One region of the Fictibacillus sp. B-59209 genome, then DNA from elsewhere that is predicted to be linked to it. Evidence: riboswitches for the same ligand, from Rfam matches in the RefSeq annotation. Region 1 holds a riboswitch; each other region holds the start of a gene.
What was found. Region 1 has a riboswitch for S-adenosylmethionine ahead of P4361_RS16775 (methionine ABC transporter ATP-binding protein). Riboswitches for the same ligand answer to the same signal wherever they lie in the genome.

Region 1 (2,199 bases):
AGTGAGGATTCAGAGGATGATTTAAAAGAAGTTCTCATGTCCCTGGATCTTTCAGAACGGACCGCTGAGCGTTATGTGCAAAAAATAGAACAGGGCAGCATTATGGTTTTCTTAGAAAAAGATGCGGTGAAACTTTAACAATAGAGTAATTCTAATAGGTGCCTGAACGCATAAAATAGTCCGCCACATGAAAGGATATGTACATAAAAGCAAGTTAAAGTGAGGGCGGATATGAAAAAAGAGAATATGGCAATTCTAAGCGGCGTTATGATAATGGGTATTGTAGCTTTAAGACTAATGAACAGGCTTCGTAATGATGATCATTGGATGAAACTTGACGGAATGGGAAGCTTGGCTATATTTTCAGCACGGGGCGGAGGTTTCGTGGATTTCTTTCTGAGAAGTTACTCTTTTCTTGGTTCTGGATTTCTGTTGATTCCTGCCACTATTTATTCTGCATACAGATACAGGAGAAAAGGAAAGAGAAACATTGTTTTTTTATTAATAGCCAACCTGATCGGATGCCGTTTGATTAACTCTGTTTGGAGAAAGAATTGGAAGCAGCGGCCTCCATCCACTAAACCTTTTTACATTAGGTATGGATATCCGAGTGCTCATGCGATGAATGCAACAGCGCTTTATGGTCTTTTTACACTCTTATCAAAAAAGTTTGTTAGAACGAAATTTTGTATATTGGCAGTGCACCTTGGATTTATTTGCTGGAGCAGAATTTATCTAGGCATTCACTATATTACGGATGTACTGGCTGGAGTTGCCGGAGGAGCAATGTGGCTGGCTTTTATGGCTTCAGTGTTTTTATTCCGATCAGAGAACTCCGAAAAAAGATTTGACATCGACTTAGATCATGGTATAAGATAGGTCACATCAAGTAAATATGAACGTGTTTCTTATCCAGAGAGGTGGAGGGATATGGCCCTGTGATACCTCGGCAGCGGGTTTTTCTTTTGAAAAACACTGTGCCAATTCCAGCAAGTTCCTTTAAGGGCTTGGAAGATAAGAAGAGCAGCTCGTTTCCTTATGGATACAACATCTCTTCTTTCTTTAAGAAGAGATTTTTTTATTTAATTGAACATTATATTTGTTTCTTATCCAGAGAGGTGGAGGGATTGGCCCTTTGAAACCTCGGCAGCGGGTTCCCGGTTTAATGGGAATACTGTGCCAAGTCCGGCAAGCGATTAGCGCTTGGAAGATAAGAAGAGATCAGCCACTCATCTATGCGTCAGGCCTCTTCTTGTTTTCAAGAAGAGGCTTTTTTTGATGTTTTAACAGTAGCGAGAAAGGAGATCACATCATTGATTCGATTTGAAGAGGTAACCAAAATTTATGAGAGTGGCAAAAGCCGGGTAAGAGCGTTAAACAATGTGAGCTTTGAGATAAAAAAAGGAGAGATCTACGGTGTTGTCGGATACAGCGGAGCAGGAAAGAGCTCCTTGCTGCGATGTGTGAATCTTTTGGAGAAGCCGACATCAGGGCACGTCTTTGTAGGAGAGGAGGACATGGCAAGATTGTCTCCGAAGGAACTGAGAAAAAAACGGAAAAATATCGGTATGATTTTTCAGCATTTTAATCTGCTGAACGCAAAAACGGTATTTGATAATATTGCGACACCGCTTTATCTTCTCGGCATGAAGAAATCATTCGTTAAAGAGAAGGTGAACGACCTGCTGGAATTTGTTGGCTTGTCCGAGCACGGGCATAAATATCCCGACCAGCTCTCCGGCGGACAAAAACAGCGGGTAGGCATTGCCCGGGCGCTCTCCACTGATCCGGAAGTGCTATTGTGTGATGAAGCAACATCGGCATTGGATCCGCAGACGACCTCCAGTATTTTAAAGCTTCTGAAAAAAATCAATAAGGAATACAACATTACGATTCTGATCATCACGCATGAGATGAACGTCATTCGTGAGATATGCGATTCCGTCGCTGTTATGGAGAACGGAGAAGTGATTGAGAAAGGGAGCGTTTTTGATGTATTTGCAAGGCCACAGACTGAGACGGCAAGGCGCTTCGTCAGTTCAGTTCTTCAGGATGAATTGCCTGAGTCCCTTAAAGACCTATTGAAGAAGCAGGACAGGAATCATCAGATCTTCAGGATTGTATTTACCGGAGCATCCACAGGACAACCGCTGCTGTCACAGATTGCCAAGAAATTCAACGTGGACGTCAGCGTTCTAT
Region 2 (2,199 bases), on a different contig from region 1:
TGGAAAAACTGTTGGTAGTTATAAGCCGGTGTATTTGGATTAAAGTCCAGCAGGAGAAGGCTCTGAAAGGTGATTAAATCGGTATATTGATACAGTACATTCAGCAGGATCGTAATATCGCTGTATCCTGATACGATTTTTGGATTCTGCCGGATGACATCAAAATCCAGATACGGCAGAATTCCCTCTACTCCTACTCCCCCTCTTGTCGGCAAAATCATTTTCACCTTTTTATTCGTAAACATCGCCATTAAATCAGCTGCCCGCTGTTCATCCGTTCCGGCCAAAAAACCAGTACTCGTGTAAACATTTTTCCCGAGGACAATATTGAATCCAAAATTTCGCAGCGTGGTTAATCCTTCATTAATTATTTGGGCCTCCAGAGGGCTTCCTAGTGTCACGATCCCGATGGTGTCCCCTCTCTGCAGTATCGGTGGTTTAACAGCCATACCTTCATCCCTCCATCAGCACGGTTTCCCATCGAGATTCCATCGATTATGTATATTAGAGTGATGATTTTCCTATAACTATATTTTTTCAATTCCTCCAATCAAAATACTAAAAAGGGAACGAACCGGGTATGTAGAAGTATATAGATATACCATCGTGCCATTTTTGCAATCTCAAATGAAAGGGAGAAAGGGGAATTCCCATGAAAGAATACAAGGTTATTGAATCCAGCGGGCGGTTTACTTTCAGCCTGGAAACGTTAAGAGACTCAAATACTCCATTGTCCAGAGAGGAAGCCGAACAGATTAAAGAAAGGCTGGAAGAGTGCGTTCCCTTTCAGCTTGAAGTTGTAAAAATTGATTCAACGGAATGAAAACCTGCCCTGTGAGGCAGGTTTTCTTATTACTAATTAACGGCTATCTTCTTCCGTTTTGTGCGATTGCTTAAAAGCTCCGATTTTTCAAGTACAGCATAGATCGAGCACCAGGACCTCTTGGAAAAATAGATGGGAACACTCTGTTTGTTCGCCTTTTTCTTGATCGCTGCTGAAAACTCATGGTTTATAAAATCGGTCAGGACCAGAACCAAGTTCACATGACTTGGAATATCCTTTTGAGACATTCTAGCTTTTCTTCCGCTCACATGAATGATCTCCCTTATCCCTTGATGCTCCAGTTTCTTCGTAATTTTCCCAAGATGATCTCCACCAACAATTAATAACGACGACATACCAGCATCTCCCTTCTCTCTCTTATTTCAACTATTTCTTTTTGCTCAAGCTGAATAAAAAAAACAAAGGCATACATCCCAAAAAGAGAGTTGCCTTTGGTTTTTCAATCAGCAGCAAAAAAGAATATAAAAATATCCCTATGGATTTACTCTGTTTTATACCGTAATAAAAACCTCTTCCTACTACGATCACGTAATAAGAAGAGGTTAGACATAACCAAATTACCCTTCTTATTGTCCAAGCCAAAGCTTGTTGGAATTGGCACAGATCCCTCTCCGGAACCGCTGCCGAGACTTCAAAGGGCCAAATCCCTCCACCTCTCTTAATAAGTTAGAAAATTTGAAATTATTAAAAATAATATAATGGAATAAGCCTCATCGGTTGCTTTATAGCTTTTGCCTTTTATCTTTAACAGCAGAAGTATTGGCTTTGCTGTCCTTTGATTCGTTATCTGAGCTGTTGAGTGCACATGCGGAAAGAAGCATGGAGAAAACAACCAGGAAAGTAATACTGAGTAATCCTCTTTTCATACACTAACCCCCGTTATTTTATTTTTAACTGGACCAATCATTATGTACAGCAAAAACTCAATAAACATGCTTATGAGTTTTTGCTGTAAAAAAAGCTCAAACCTTATAATTCTGACTGGTTTTGTATGAATTCCATTTATAGATTACTTAAGATGGTTAAATTTGTCAATAACTACTTTTTTCTGTAAGAAAAAGTGAGCAAGTTTACTAGAAGTTTTTATTTTACTTTGCTTTTCAGCGGTAGGTACGTATTGGCGACCACTTCGCCAAACGAATGAAGCGAACGCTTTGCCGCCGGATTTTTATGTGAGATCGGAAGCCTAGGAAAAAGGAGTTCAGCCACTCGGTATGCTTCTTCAAGATGCGGATAGCCTGAGAAGATAAAATGATCAATCCCGATTTCCTGGTATTCTTTCATTCGCTCCGCAACCGTGTCTGCATCACCGACAAGTGCGGTTCCAGCCCCGCCTCTCACCAAGCCTATGCCGG
Region 3 (2,199 bases), on a different contig from region 1:
TAATTTCCTTGGACAGGTTGACCATGTTCACACCCTCGTTTGATTTTTGCAGATCCTTTTGTGAAACGAGAGAAGCTTTCAAATCATATTTTTGAGGTGTTTTTTCACCCGCAAGCTTTTTAGCAAGAATTCTCATATCCACTGCCCCAATGAGCTTAGGATCAACAGCAGCCGTGTACTTCCAAGGACTTTCTTTTTGCTGGATTTCTTGAAGGTCTGCATTGGAGACGTCAATTCCGTAAATTTTGATTTCGTTGCGTCCCGCTTCTTTAATCGCACGTGCAGCCCCGATCGCAAAGGCATCCCATGTGGCAAAAATGGCATCAATCTCGCCTTTTTTATGTTTGTTCAGCATGGCCGTCACCGCATTTTGCGTCTGGACCGACGTATCTGCAGAAGCAACGCCAAAGCGTTCTACTTCCTTGATTCCCGGGTTATTCTTCAATGTTTCTTTATAGACGGCGTTGCGTCGCACCATCGGCGGGAACCCGTCTACCCAAAGATAAACGATGTTGGCCTTCCCTTTGTTCTCTTTAACGAGCTGATCGAGAGCCAGCTTGGCAAGGGCTTCATCGTCCTGAGACGTAAGTGTGACACCGCCTACTTTCGCGAGGTCCGGATTGGAATCAAACGTCACCACGTTCTTTCCTTTTTCCCGAAGCTTCTTAATATCGTTTATGGTAGCCGCATCATCACCGTGAGAGATGATAAAACCGTCGTAATTCTCATCAGCCGCCTGGGCAATCGCATCATGGAACTTGGCGGTATCACCGTTTGCTGTGTAGGTATCAACGGTAAAACCAAGTGCCTCTCCTTCCGCTTTAGCACCTGCTAAAAATTGAGCTGTATGATCATCACCGCCGATTTTACGGATAACCTTGATTCGGGCTCCCTGCCCTTTGGCAAACCGCTTCGGCACGTTATCGAACGAGACCTTTTCATGTTTGCCAGCTGATGAAGCGGTATTGCTTCCGGATGAACAGCCTGTTAATAAAAGTGATAAAGCGACCGCAGAGATTGCCGCGCAATTGATGAATCGTTTCATTTCCCCAACTCCCTTTTTTGTATATCTCTCTTCTCAAGGGGGCACGAGACCAGCGAAATAAGCCCCACCACGTAAAAAAACCTCTCTGGAAAAAGAGAGGTTTCATCGCATATGTATAACGGATTCGTCCTCTCTTATCTCTCAAAACAGACATGCTGTTTTGCTGGAATTAGCACCAATTCCATTACGGAACGGTTGCTGGGCGTCATAGGGCCAGTCCCTCTGCCACTCTTGATAAGAGAATGAATATTTAATTTTTAGAAAATATAGTTATTACTTTAATCCGCAAATGGGGGAAAGTCAATGGTTTTTTTATCATATAAAAAACCTCTCCACAACGAGAGGTTAATCCACCAGGCTTATCCTCGGATATCCCCTCCAAAGATCGCAACGTTCTGCACCTCCGCACCAAACTCCCGGCCATTCCACTTCAGGGTAGTCTGGACATAGCCAAGGCGGTCAGCGTTATATCGGCCGGCGATGTTTTGGTAAGCCAGCAGTTCATACACGCCATTTCGGTCAAAGTCCACCGGGTAAAGACCGCTTAAAGATGAGACAAATCCTTGTATGGGAGCCTTTAATTTTCCATTCGGGTAGTAAATCTCAGACAAGTATTCCTTGTCCTTCGTACTCAAATCGATAATAAATTTTTGCTTCAGGCTGTAGCTGTTCACCTGTGCTTTATATTGGTTCAGATAAAAAACCCTGTACTTCCATTGGTCACTGAATACACCAGAGTCAAAAAGCGGCCCGAACTGCCCTCCTCTGTAGGAAAATACATAGGCGTTGATCATGCCTCCGCTGCCTCCTGTATCCATGACCACCATGATGTCTTCTACCTTGTCACCTGTAAAATCACCGAGAAAAAGGGTTGGATTGTATCCTGAATTTTCTTTAATAGGGATCTGCGTGTACTGGTTGGTCCTGCCGTCCTGAACGACGGCCGCAATGTTCACCCAGTATGGACTATCCGCTGTTTTTTCAGCAGTAAGATACACCGTATCCTGCGAACCGTCTCCGATGACATTCCCTCTTTTCATATCGACTACCTGCCGCTGTCTGTATATGTCGCATCCCTGCCTTCCCCAGTTTCAATAAAACAGTATATGCACTTAAGCCCTGTTTTGGTTTTTATTCAGATCTCGTGATACACT
Region 4 (2,199 bases), on a different contig from region 1:
CCGATCAGATTCGGCCTCAGCCCCCGGTTGGAAACAGAGTAGTCGTACAGCTGAATCTGCTGTTCAAGCTGCGACTTGCTCGTAAAATCTTTAAACCCAGCATATGCGCTGGACTCTTTTACATCTGTAATCCTCTGCAGTTCCGCTTGGGCTTCTTCTTCAGTATCCCGGCAGATCACATAGGCCGCCATGCCGAACGAAGATAAAGGTTCTTTCCCTGTTTGCCCGCGGCGGTTCTTCATGTCATTGATCTTAACGGCGATCTCTTCGACAGTGCCGCCATGCATGACGTAGGCGTCACAGGAGGAAGAGATAACCTGTTTACCCCTTTCACTTTCTCCGCCAGCATACAAAATGGGATTTGGCCGCTGAACAGGTTTAGGGAAAAGTTTCGTATCGCTAAACTGATAAAACTTGCCGGAATAATTGAAGGTTTCTTCTGTCCACAGCCCCTTTAGAACATCAAGAAACTCTTGCGTACGCTCATATCTTTCGTCGTGGGCAGTAAAAATGCCGCCATACTGCTTCGCTTCCTCTTCCCACCAGGCGGAGACGACATTAAGTGTAAACCTCCCGCCGCTCATTTGGTCGATGTTCGCCGTCATTTTCGCCGTTACAGCAGGATTATGGAATCCCGGCCTTACCGCTGTCATAATTTCTATTTTCTCCGTTACGGCCGCGAGACCCGCTGCCGTTGTCCAAGCCTCCAGAGAGTCCTGCTCCGGCCCTTTTATATCATTCAAATACAGTTCCGCGATCAGCGTCGTGTCAAACCCCCATTTTTCCGCGGACTGAATAACCTTCTTCCCATAATCAAACGTCGGCGGCATGTTCTCATCTTCCACATTTCTCAGCCATCCACCAAAGATCGGCAACCAAAATCCAAATCTCATCTACCTTTTTCTCCCCTCTGCCTTTTAAAAACATTCTGCCACTAAAAGAAACCCTGAAAGTCCATCCCTTCAGTGCGGAGGAGCGGTCAGGACAACGGCCTGACCCTCCGACTATCTAAAAAAAACTTCCCCTTTAGATAAGGGGAAGTTTTTGACCGCTCCATCTTATCTTCCAGGATCTACTCCTGCTGGATTTAGCACCTTCTAAAAATAGGTTGCCGGGTTTCATAGGGCCAGTCCCTCCACCGCTCTGGATAAGATTTATTTAATTAATAGTAATCCTACAATAGAAGTAGGTATTTCGTCAATTTTTAGGATGTGAGAATAGATGATATTGAGTTGCGTTTGACTGGCGAATAAGTCTGAAAAATTCAGTTCGGATCAGTTATTGCTTGTTTCGCTCAATTATTCTCCGTTCGGCTCAATTCAGCGCCAGTGTCGTTCAATTCGGTTCTTCCGGCCACAAAAAAGAAGCCCCCAGCACAGCTGAGAGCCCCTTCCACTCTTCTTAAAAGCCAATCTCCGCGATAACCATCCGTTCTTTTTGGCTGATATCCTTTACTACCGAAACAACCGACCCAGGGAACGTGACCCTGAGCATTTCAGCCACCGTCTGGCCCTGATCATGGCCGACTTCAAAGGCAACAATGCTTTGTGCGTTCAGAACGAGGGGCAGCTCTTCCATAAACCTTCTGTAAAATACGTAGCCGTCCTCACCGCCGCTAAGTGCACGGAAAGGCTCTTGATCCTTAACGATCGTCTCAAGCTCCATTATTTCACGGTCAGGAATGTAAGGAGGATTCGACACAACGATATCTGCTTTTTCTCCGCCCTCGATCAGAGGCTGAAGGAGGTCTCCATGAATAAAACGAACAGATGCCTCAAGGTCTTCAGCATTTTTCTTTGCGACTTCCAGGGATTCCTCAGCAATATCGATCGTGGTTACCGAAAAACGAGAATTTTCCAGTGCCAGCGTAATGGCAATGGCACCGCTCCCCGTCCCGACATCGACTGTCTGGATCTCTTCTATGCCAGGGAACCTCATCATGGAGCGCTGAAGCACTTCATATACGAGCTCTTCTGTTTCCGGCCGAGGAATGAGCACCTCTTTATTCACCGAAAAGCGTCTTCCGTAAAACTCTTCAAAACCAATAATGTATTGGACAGGCACTCCATCGCCATGCTTTTGTACAGCTGCTTCAAATGCCTCTTGCTGCTTTGGAAGAAGCTCTTCATCCAAACCAAGAAGCAGCTCCGTCCGGCTCAGATCGCCAAGTACATGACGAAGCAGAAGCTCCCCGGCTTG

Region 2: it holds a riboswitch for S-adenosylmethionine, as region 1 does, so the genes downstream of both, P4361_RS19880 (DUF2325 domain-containing protein) here and P4361_RS16775 (methionine ABC transporter ATP-binding protein) in region 1, are expected to answer to the same signal.
Region 3: it holds a riboswitch for S-adenosylmethionine, as region 1 does, so the genes downstream of both, P4361_RS02065 (sugar ABC transporter substrate-binding protein) here and P4361_RS16775 (methionine ABC transporter ATP-binding protein) in region 1, are expected to answer to the same signal.
Region 4: it holds a riboswitch for S-adenosylmethionine, as region 1 does, so the genes downstream of both, P4361_RS07370 (LLM class flavin-dependent oxidoreductase) here and P4361_RS16775 (methionine ABC transporter ATP-binding protein) in region 1, are expected to answer to the same signal.

What each region holds. Positions count from the first base shown of each region.
Region 1 is NZ_JARMMC010000020.1:71,653-73,851, reverse strand. It holds gene P4361_RS16785 (general stress protein) at 1-138, shown strand, start outside; gene P4361_RS16780 (phosphatase PAP2 family protein) at 232-879, shown strand; SAM riboswitch class I at 906-1,021, shown strand; SAM riboswitch class I at 1,104-1,217, shown strand; gene P4361_RS16775 (methionine ABC transporter ATP-binding protein) at 1,314-2,199, shown strand, end outside.
Region 2 is NZ_JARMMC010000028.1:18,531-20,729, forward strand. It holds gene P4361_RS19870 (LD-carboxypeptidase) at 1-449, opposite strand, end outside; gene P4361_RS19875 (hypothetical protein) at 653-823, shown strand; gene P4361_RS19880 (DUF2325 domain-containing protein) at 856-1,179, opposite strand; SAM riboswitch class I at 1,408-1,512, opposite strand; gene P4361_RS19885 (hypothetical protein) at 1,567-1,710, opposite strand; gene ssuD (FMNH2-dependent alkanesulfonate monooxygenase) at 1,928-2,199, opposite strand, start outside.
Region 3 is NZ_JARMMC010000004.1:30,770-32,968, reverse strand. It holds gene P4361_RS02065 (sugar ABC transporter substrate-binding protein) at 1-1,045, opposite strand, end outside; SAM riboswitch class I at 1,177-1,286, opposite strand; gene P4361_RS02060 (hypothetical protein) at 1,405-2,085, opposite strand.
Region 4 is NZ_JARMMC010000009.1:44,069-46,267, reverse strand. It holds gene P4361_RS07370 (LLM class flavin-dependent oxidoreductase) at 1-893, opposite strand, end outside; SAM riboswitch class I at 1,056-1,154, opposite strand; gene prmC (peptide chain release factor N(5)-glutamine methyltransferase) at 1,402-2,199, opposite strand, start outside.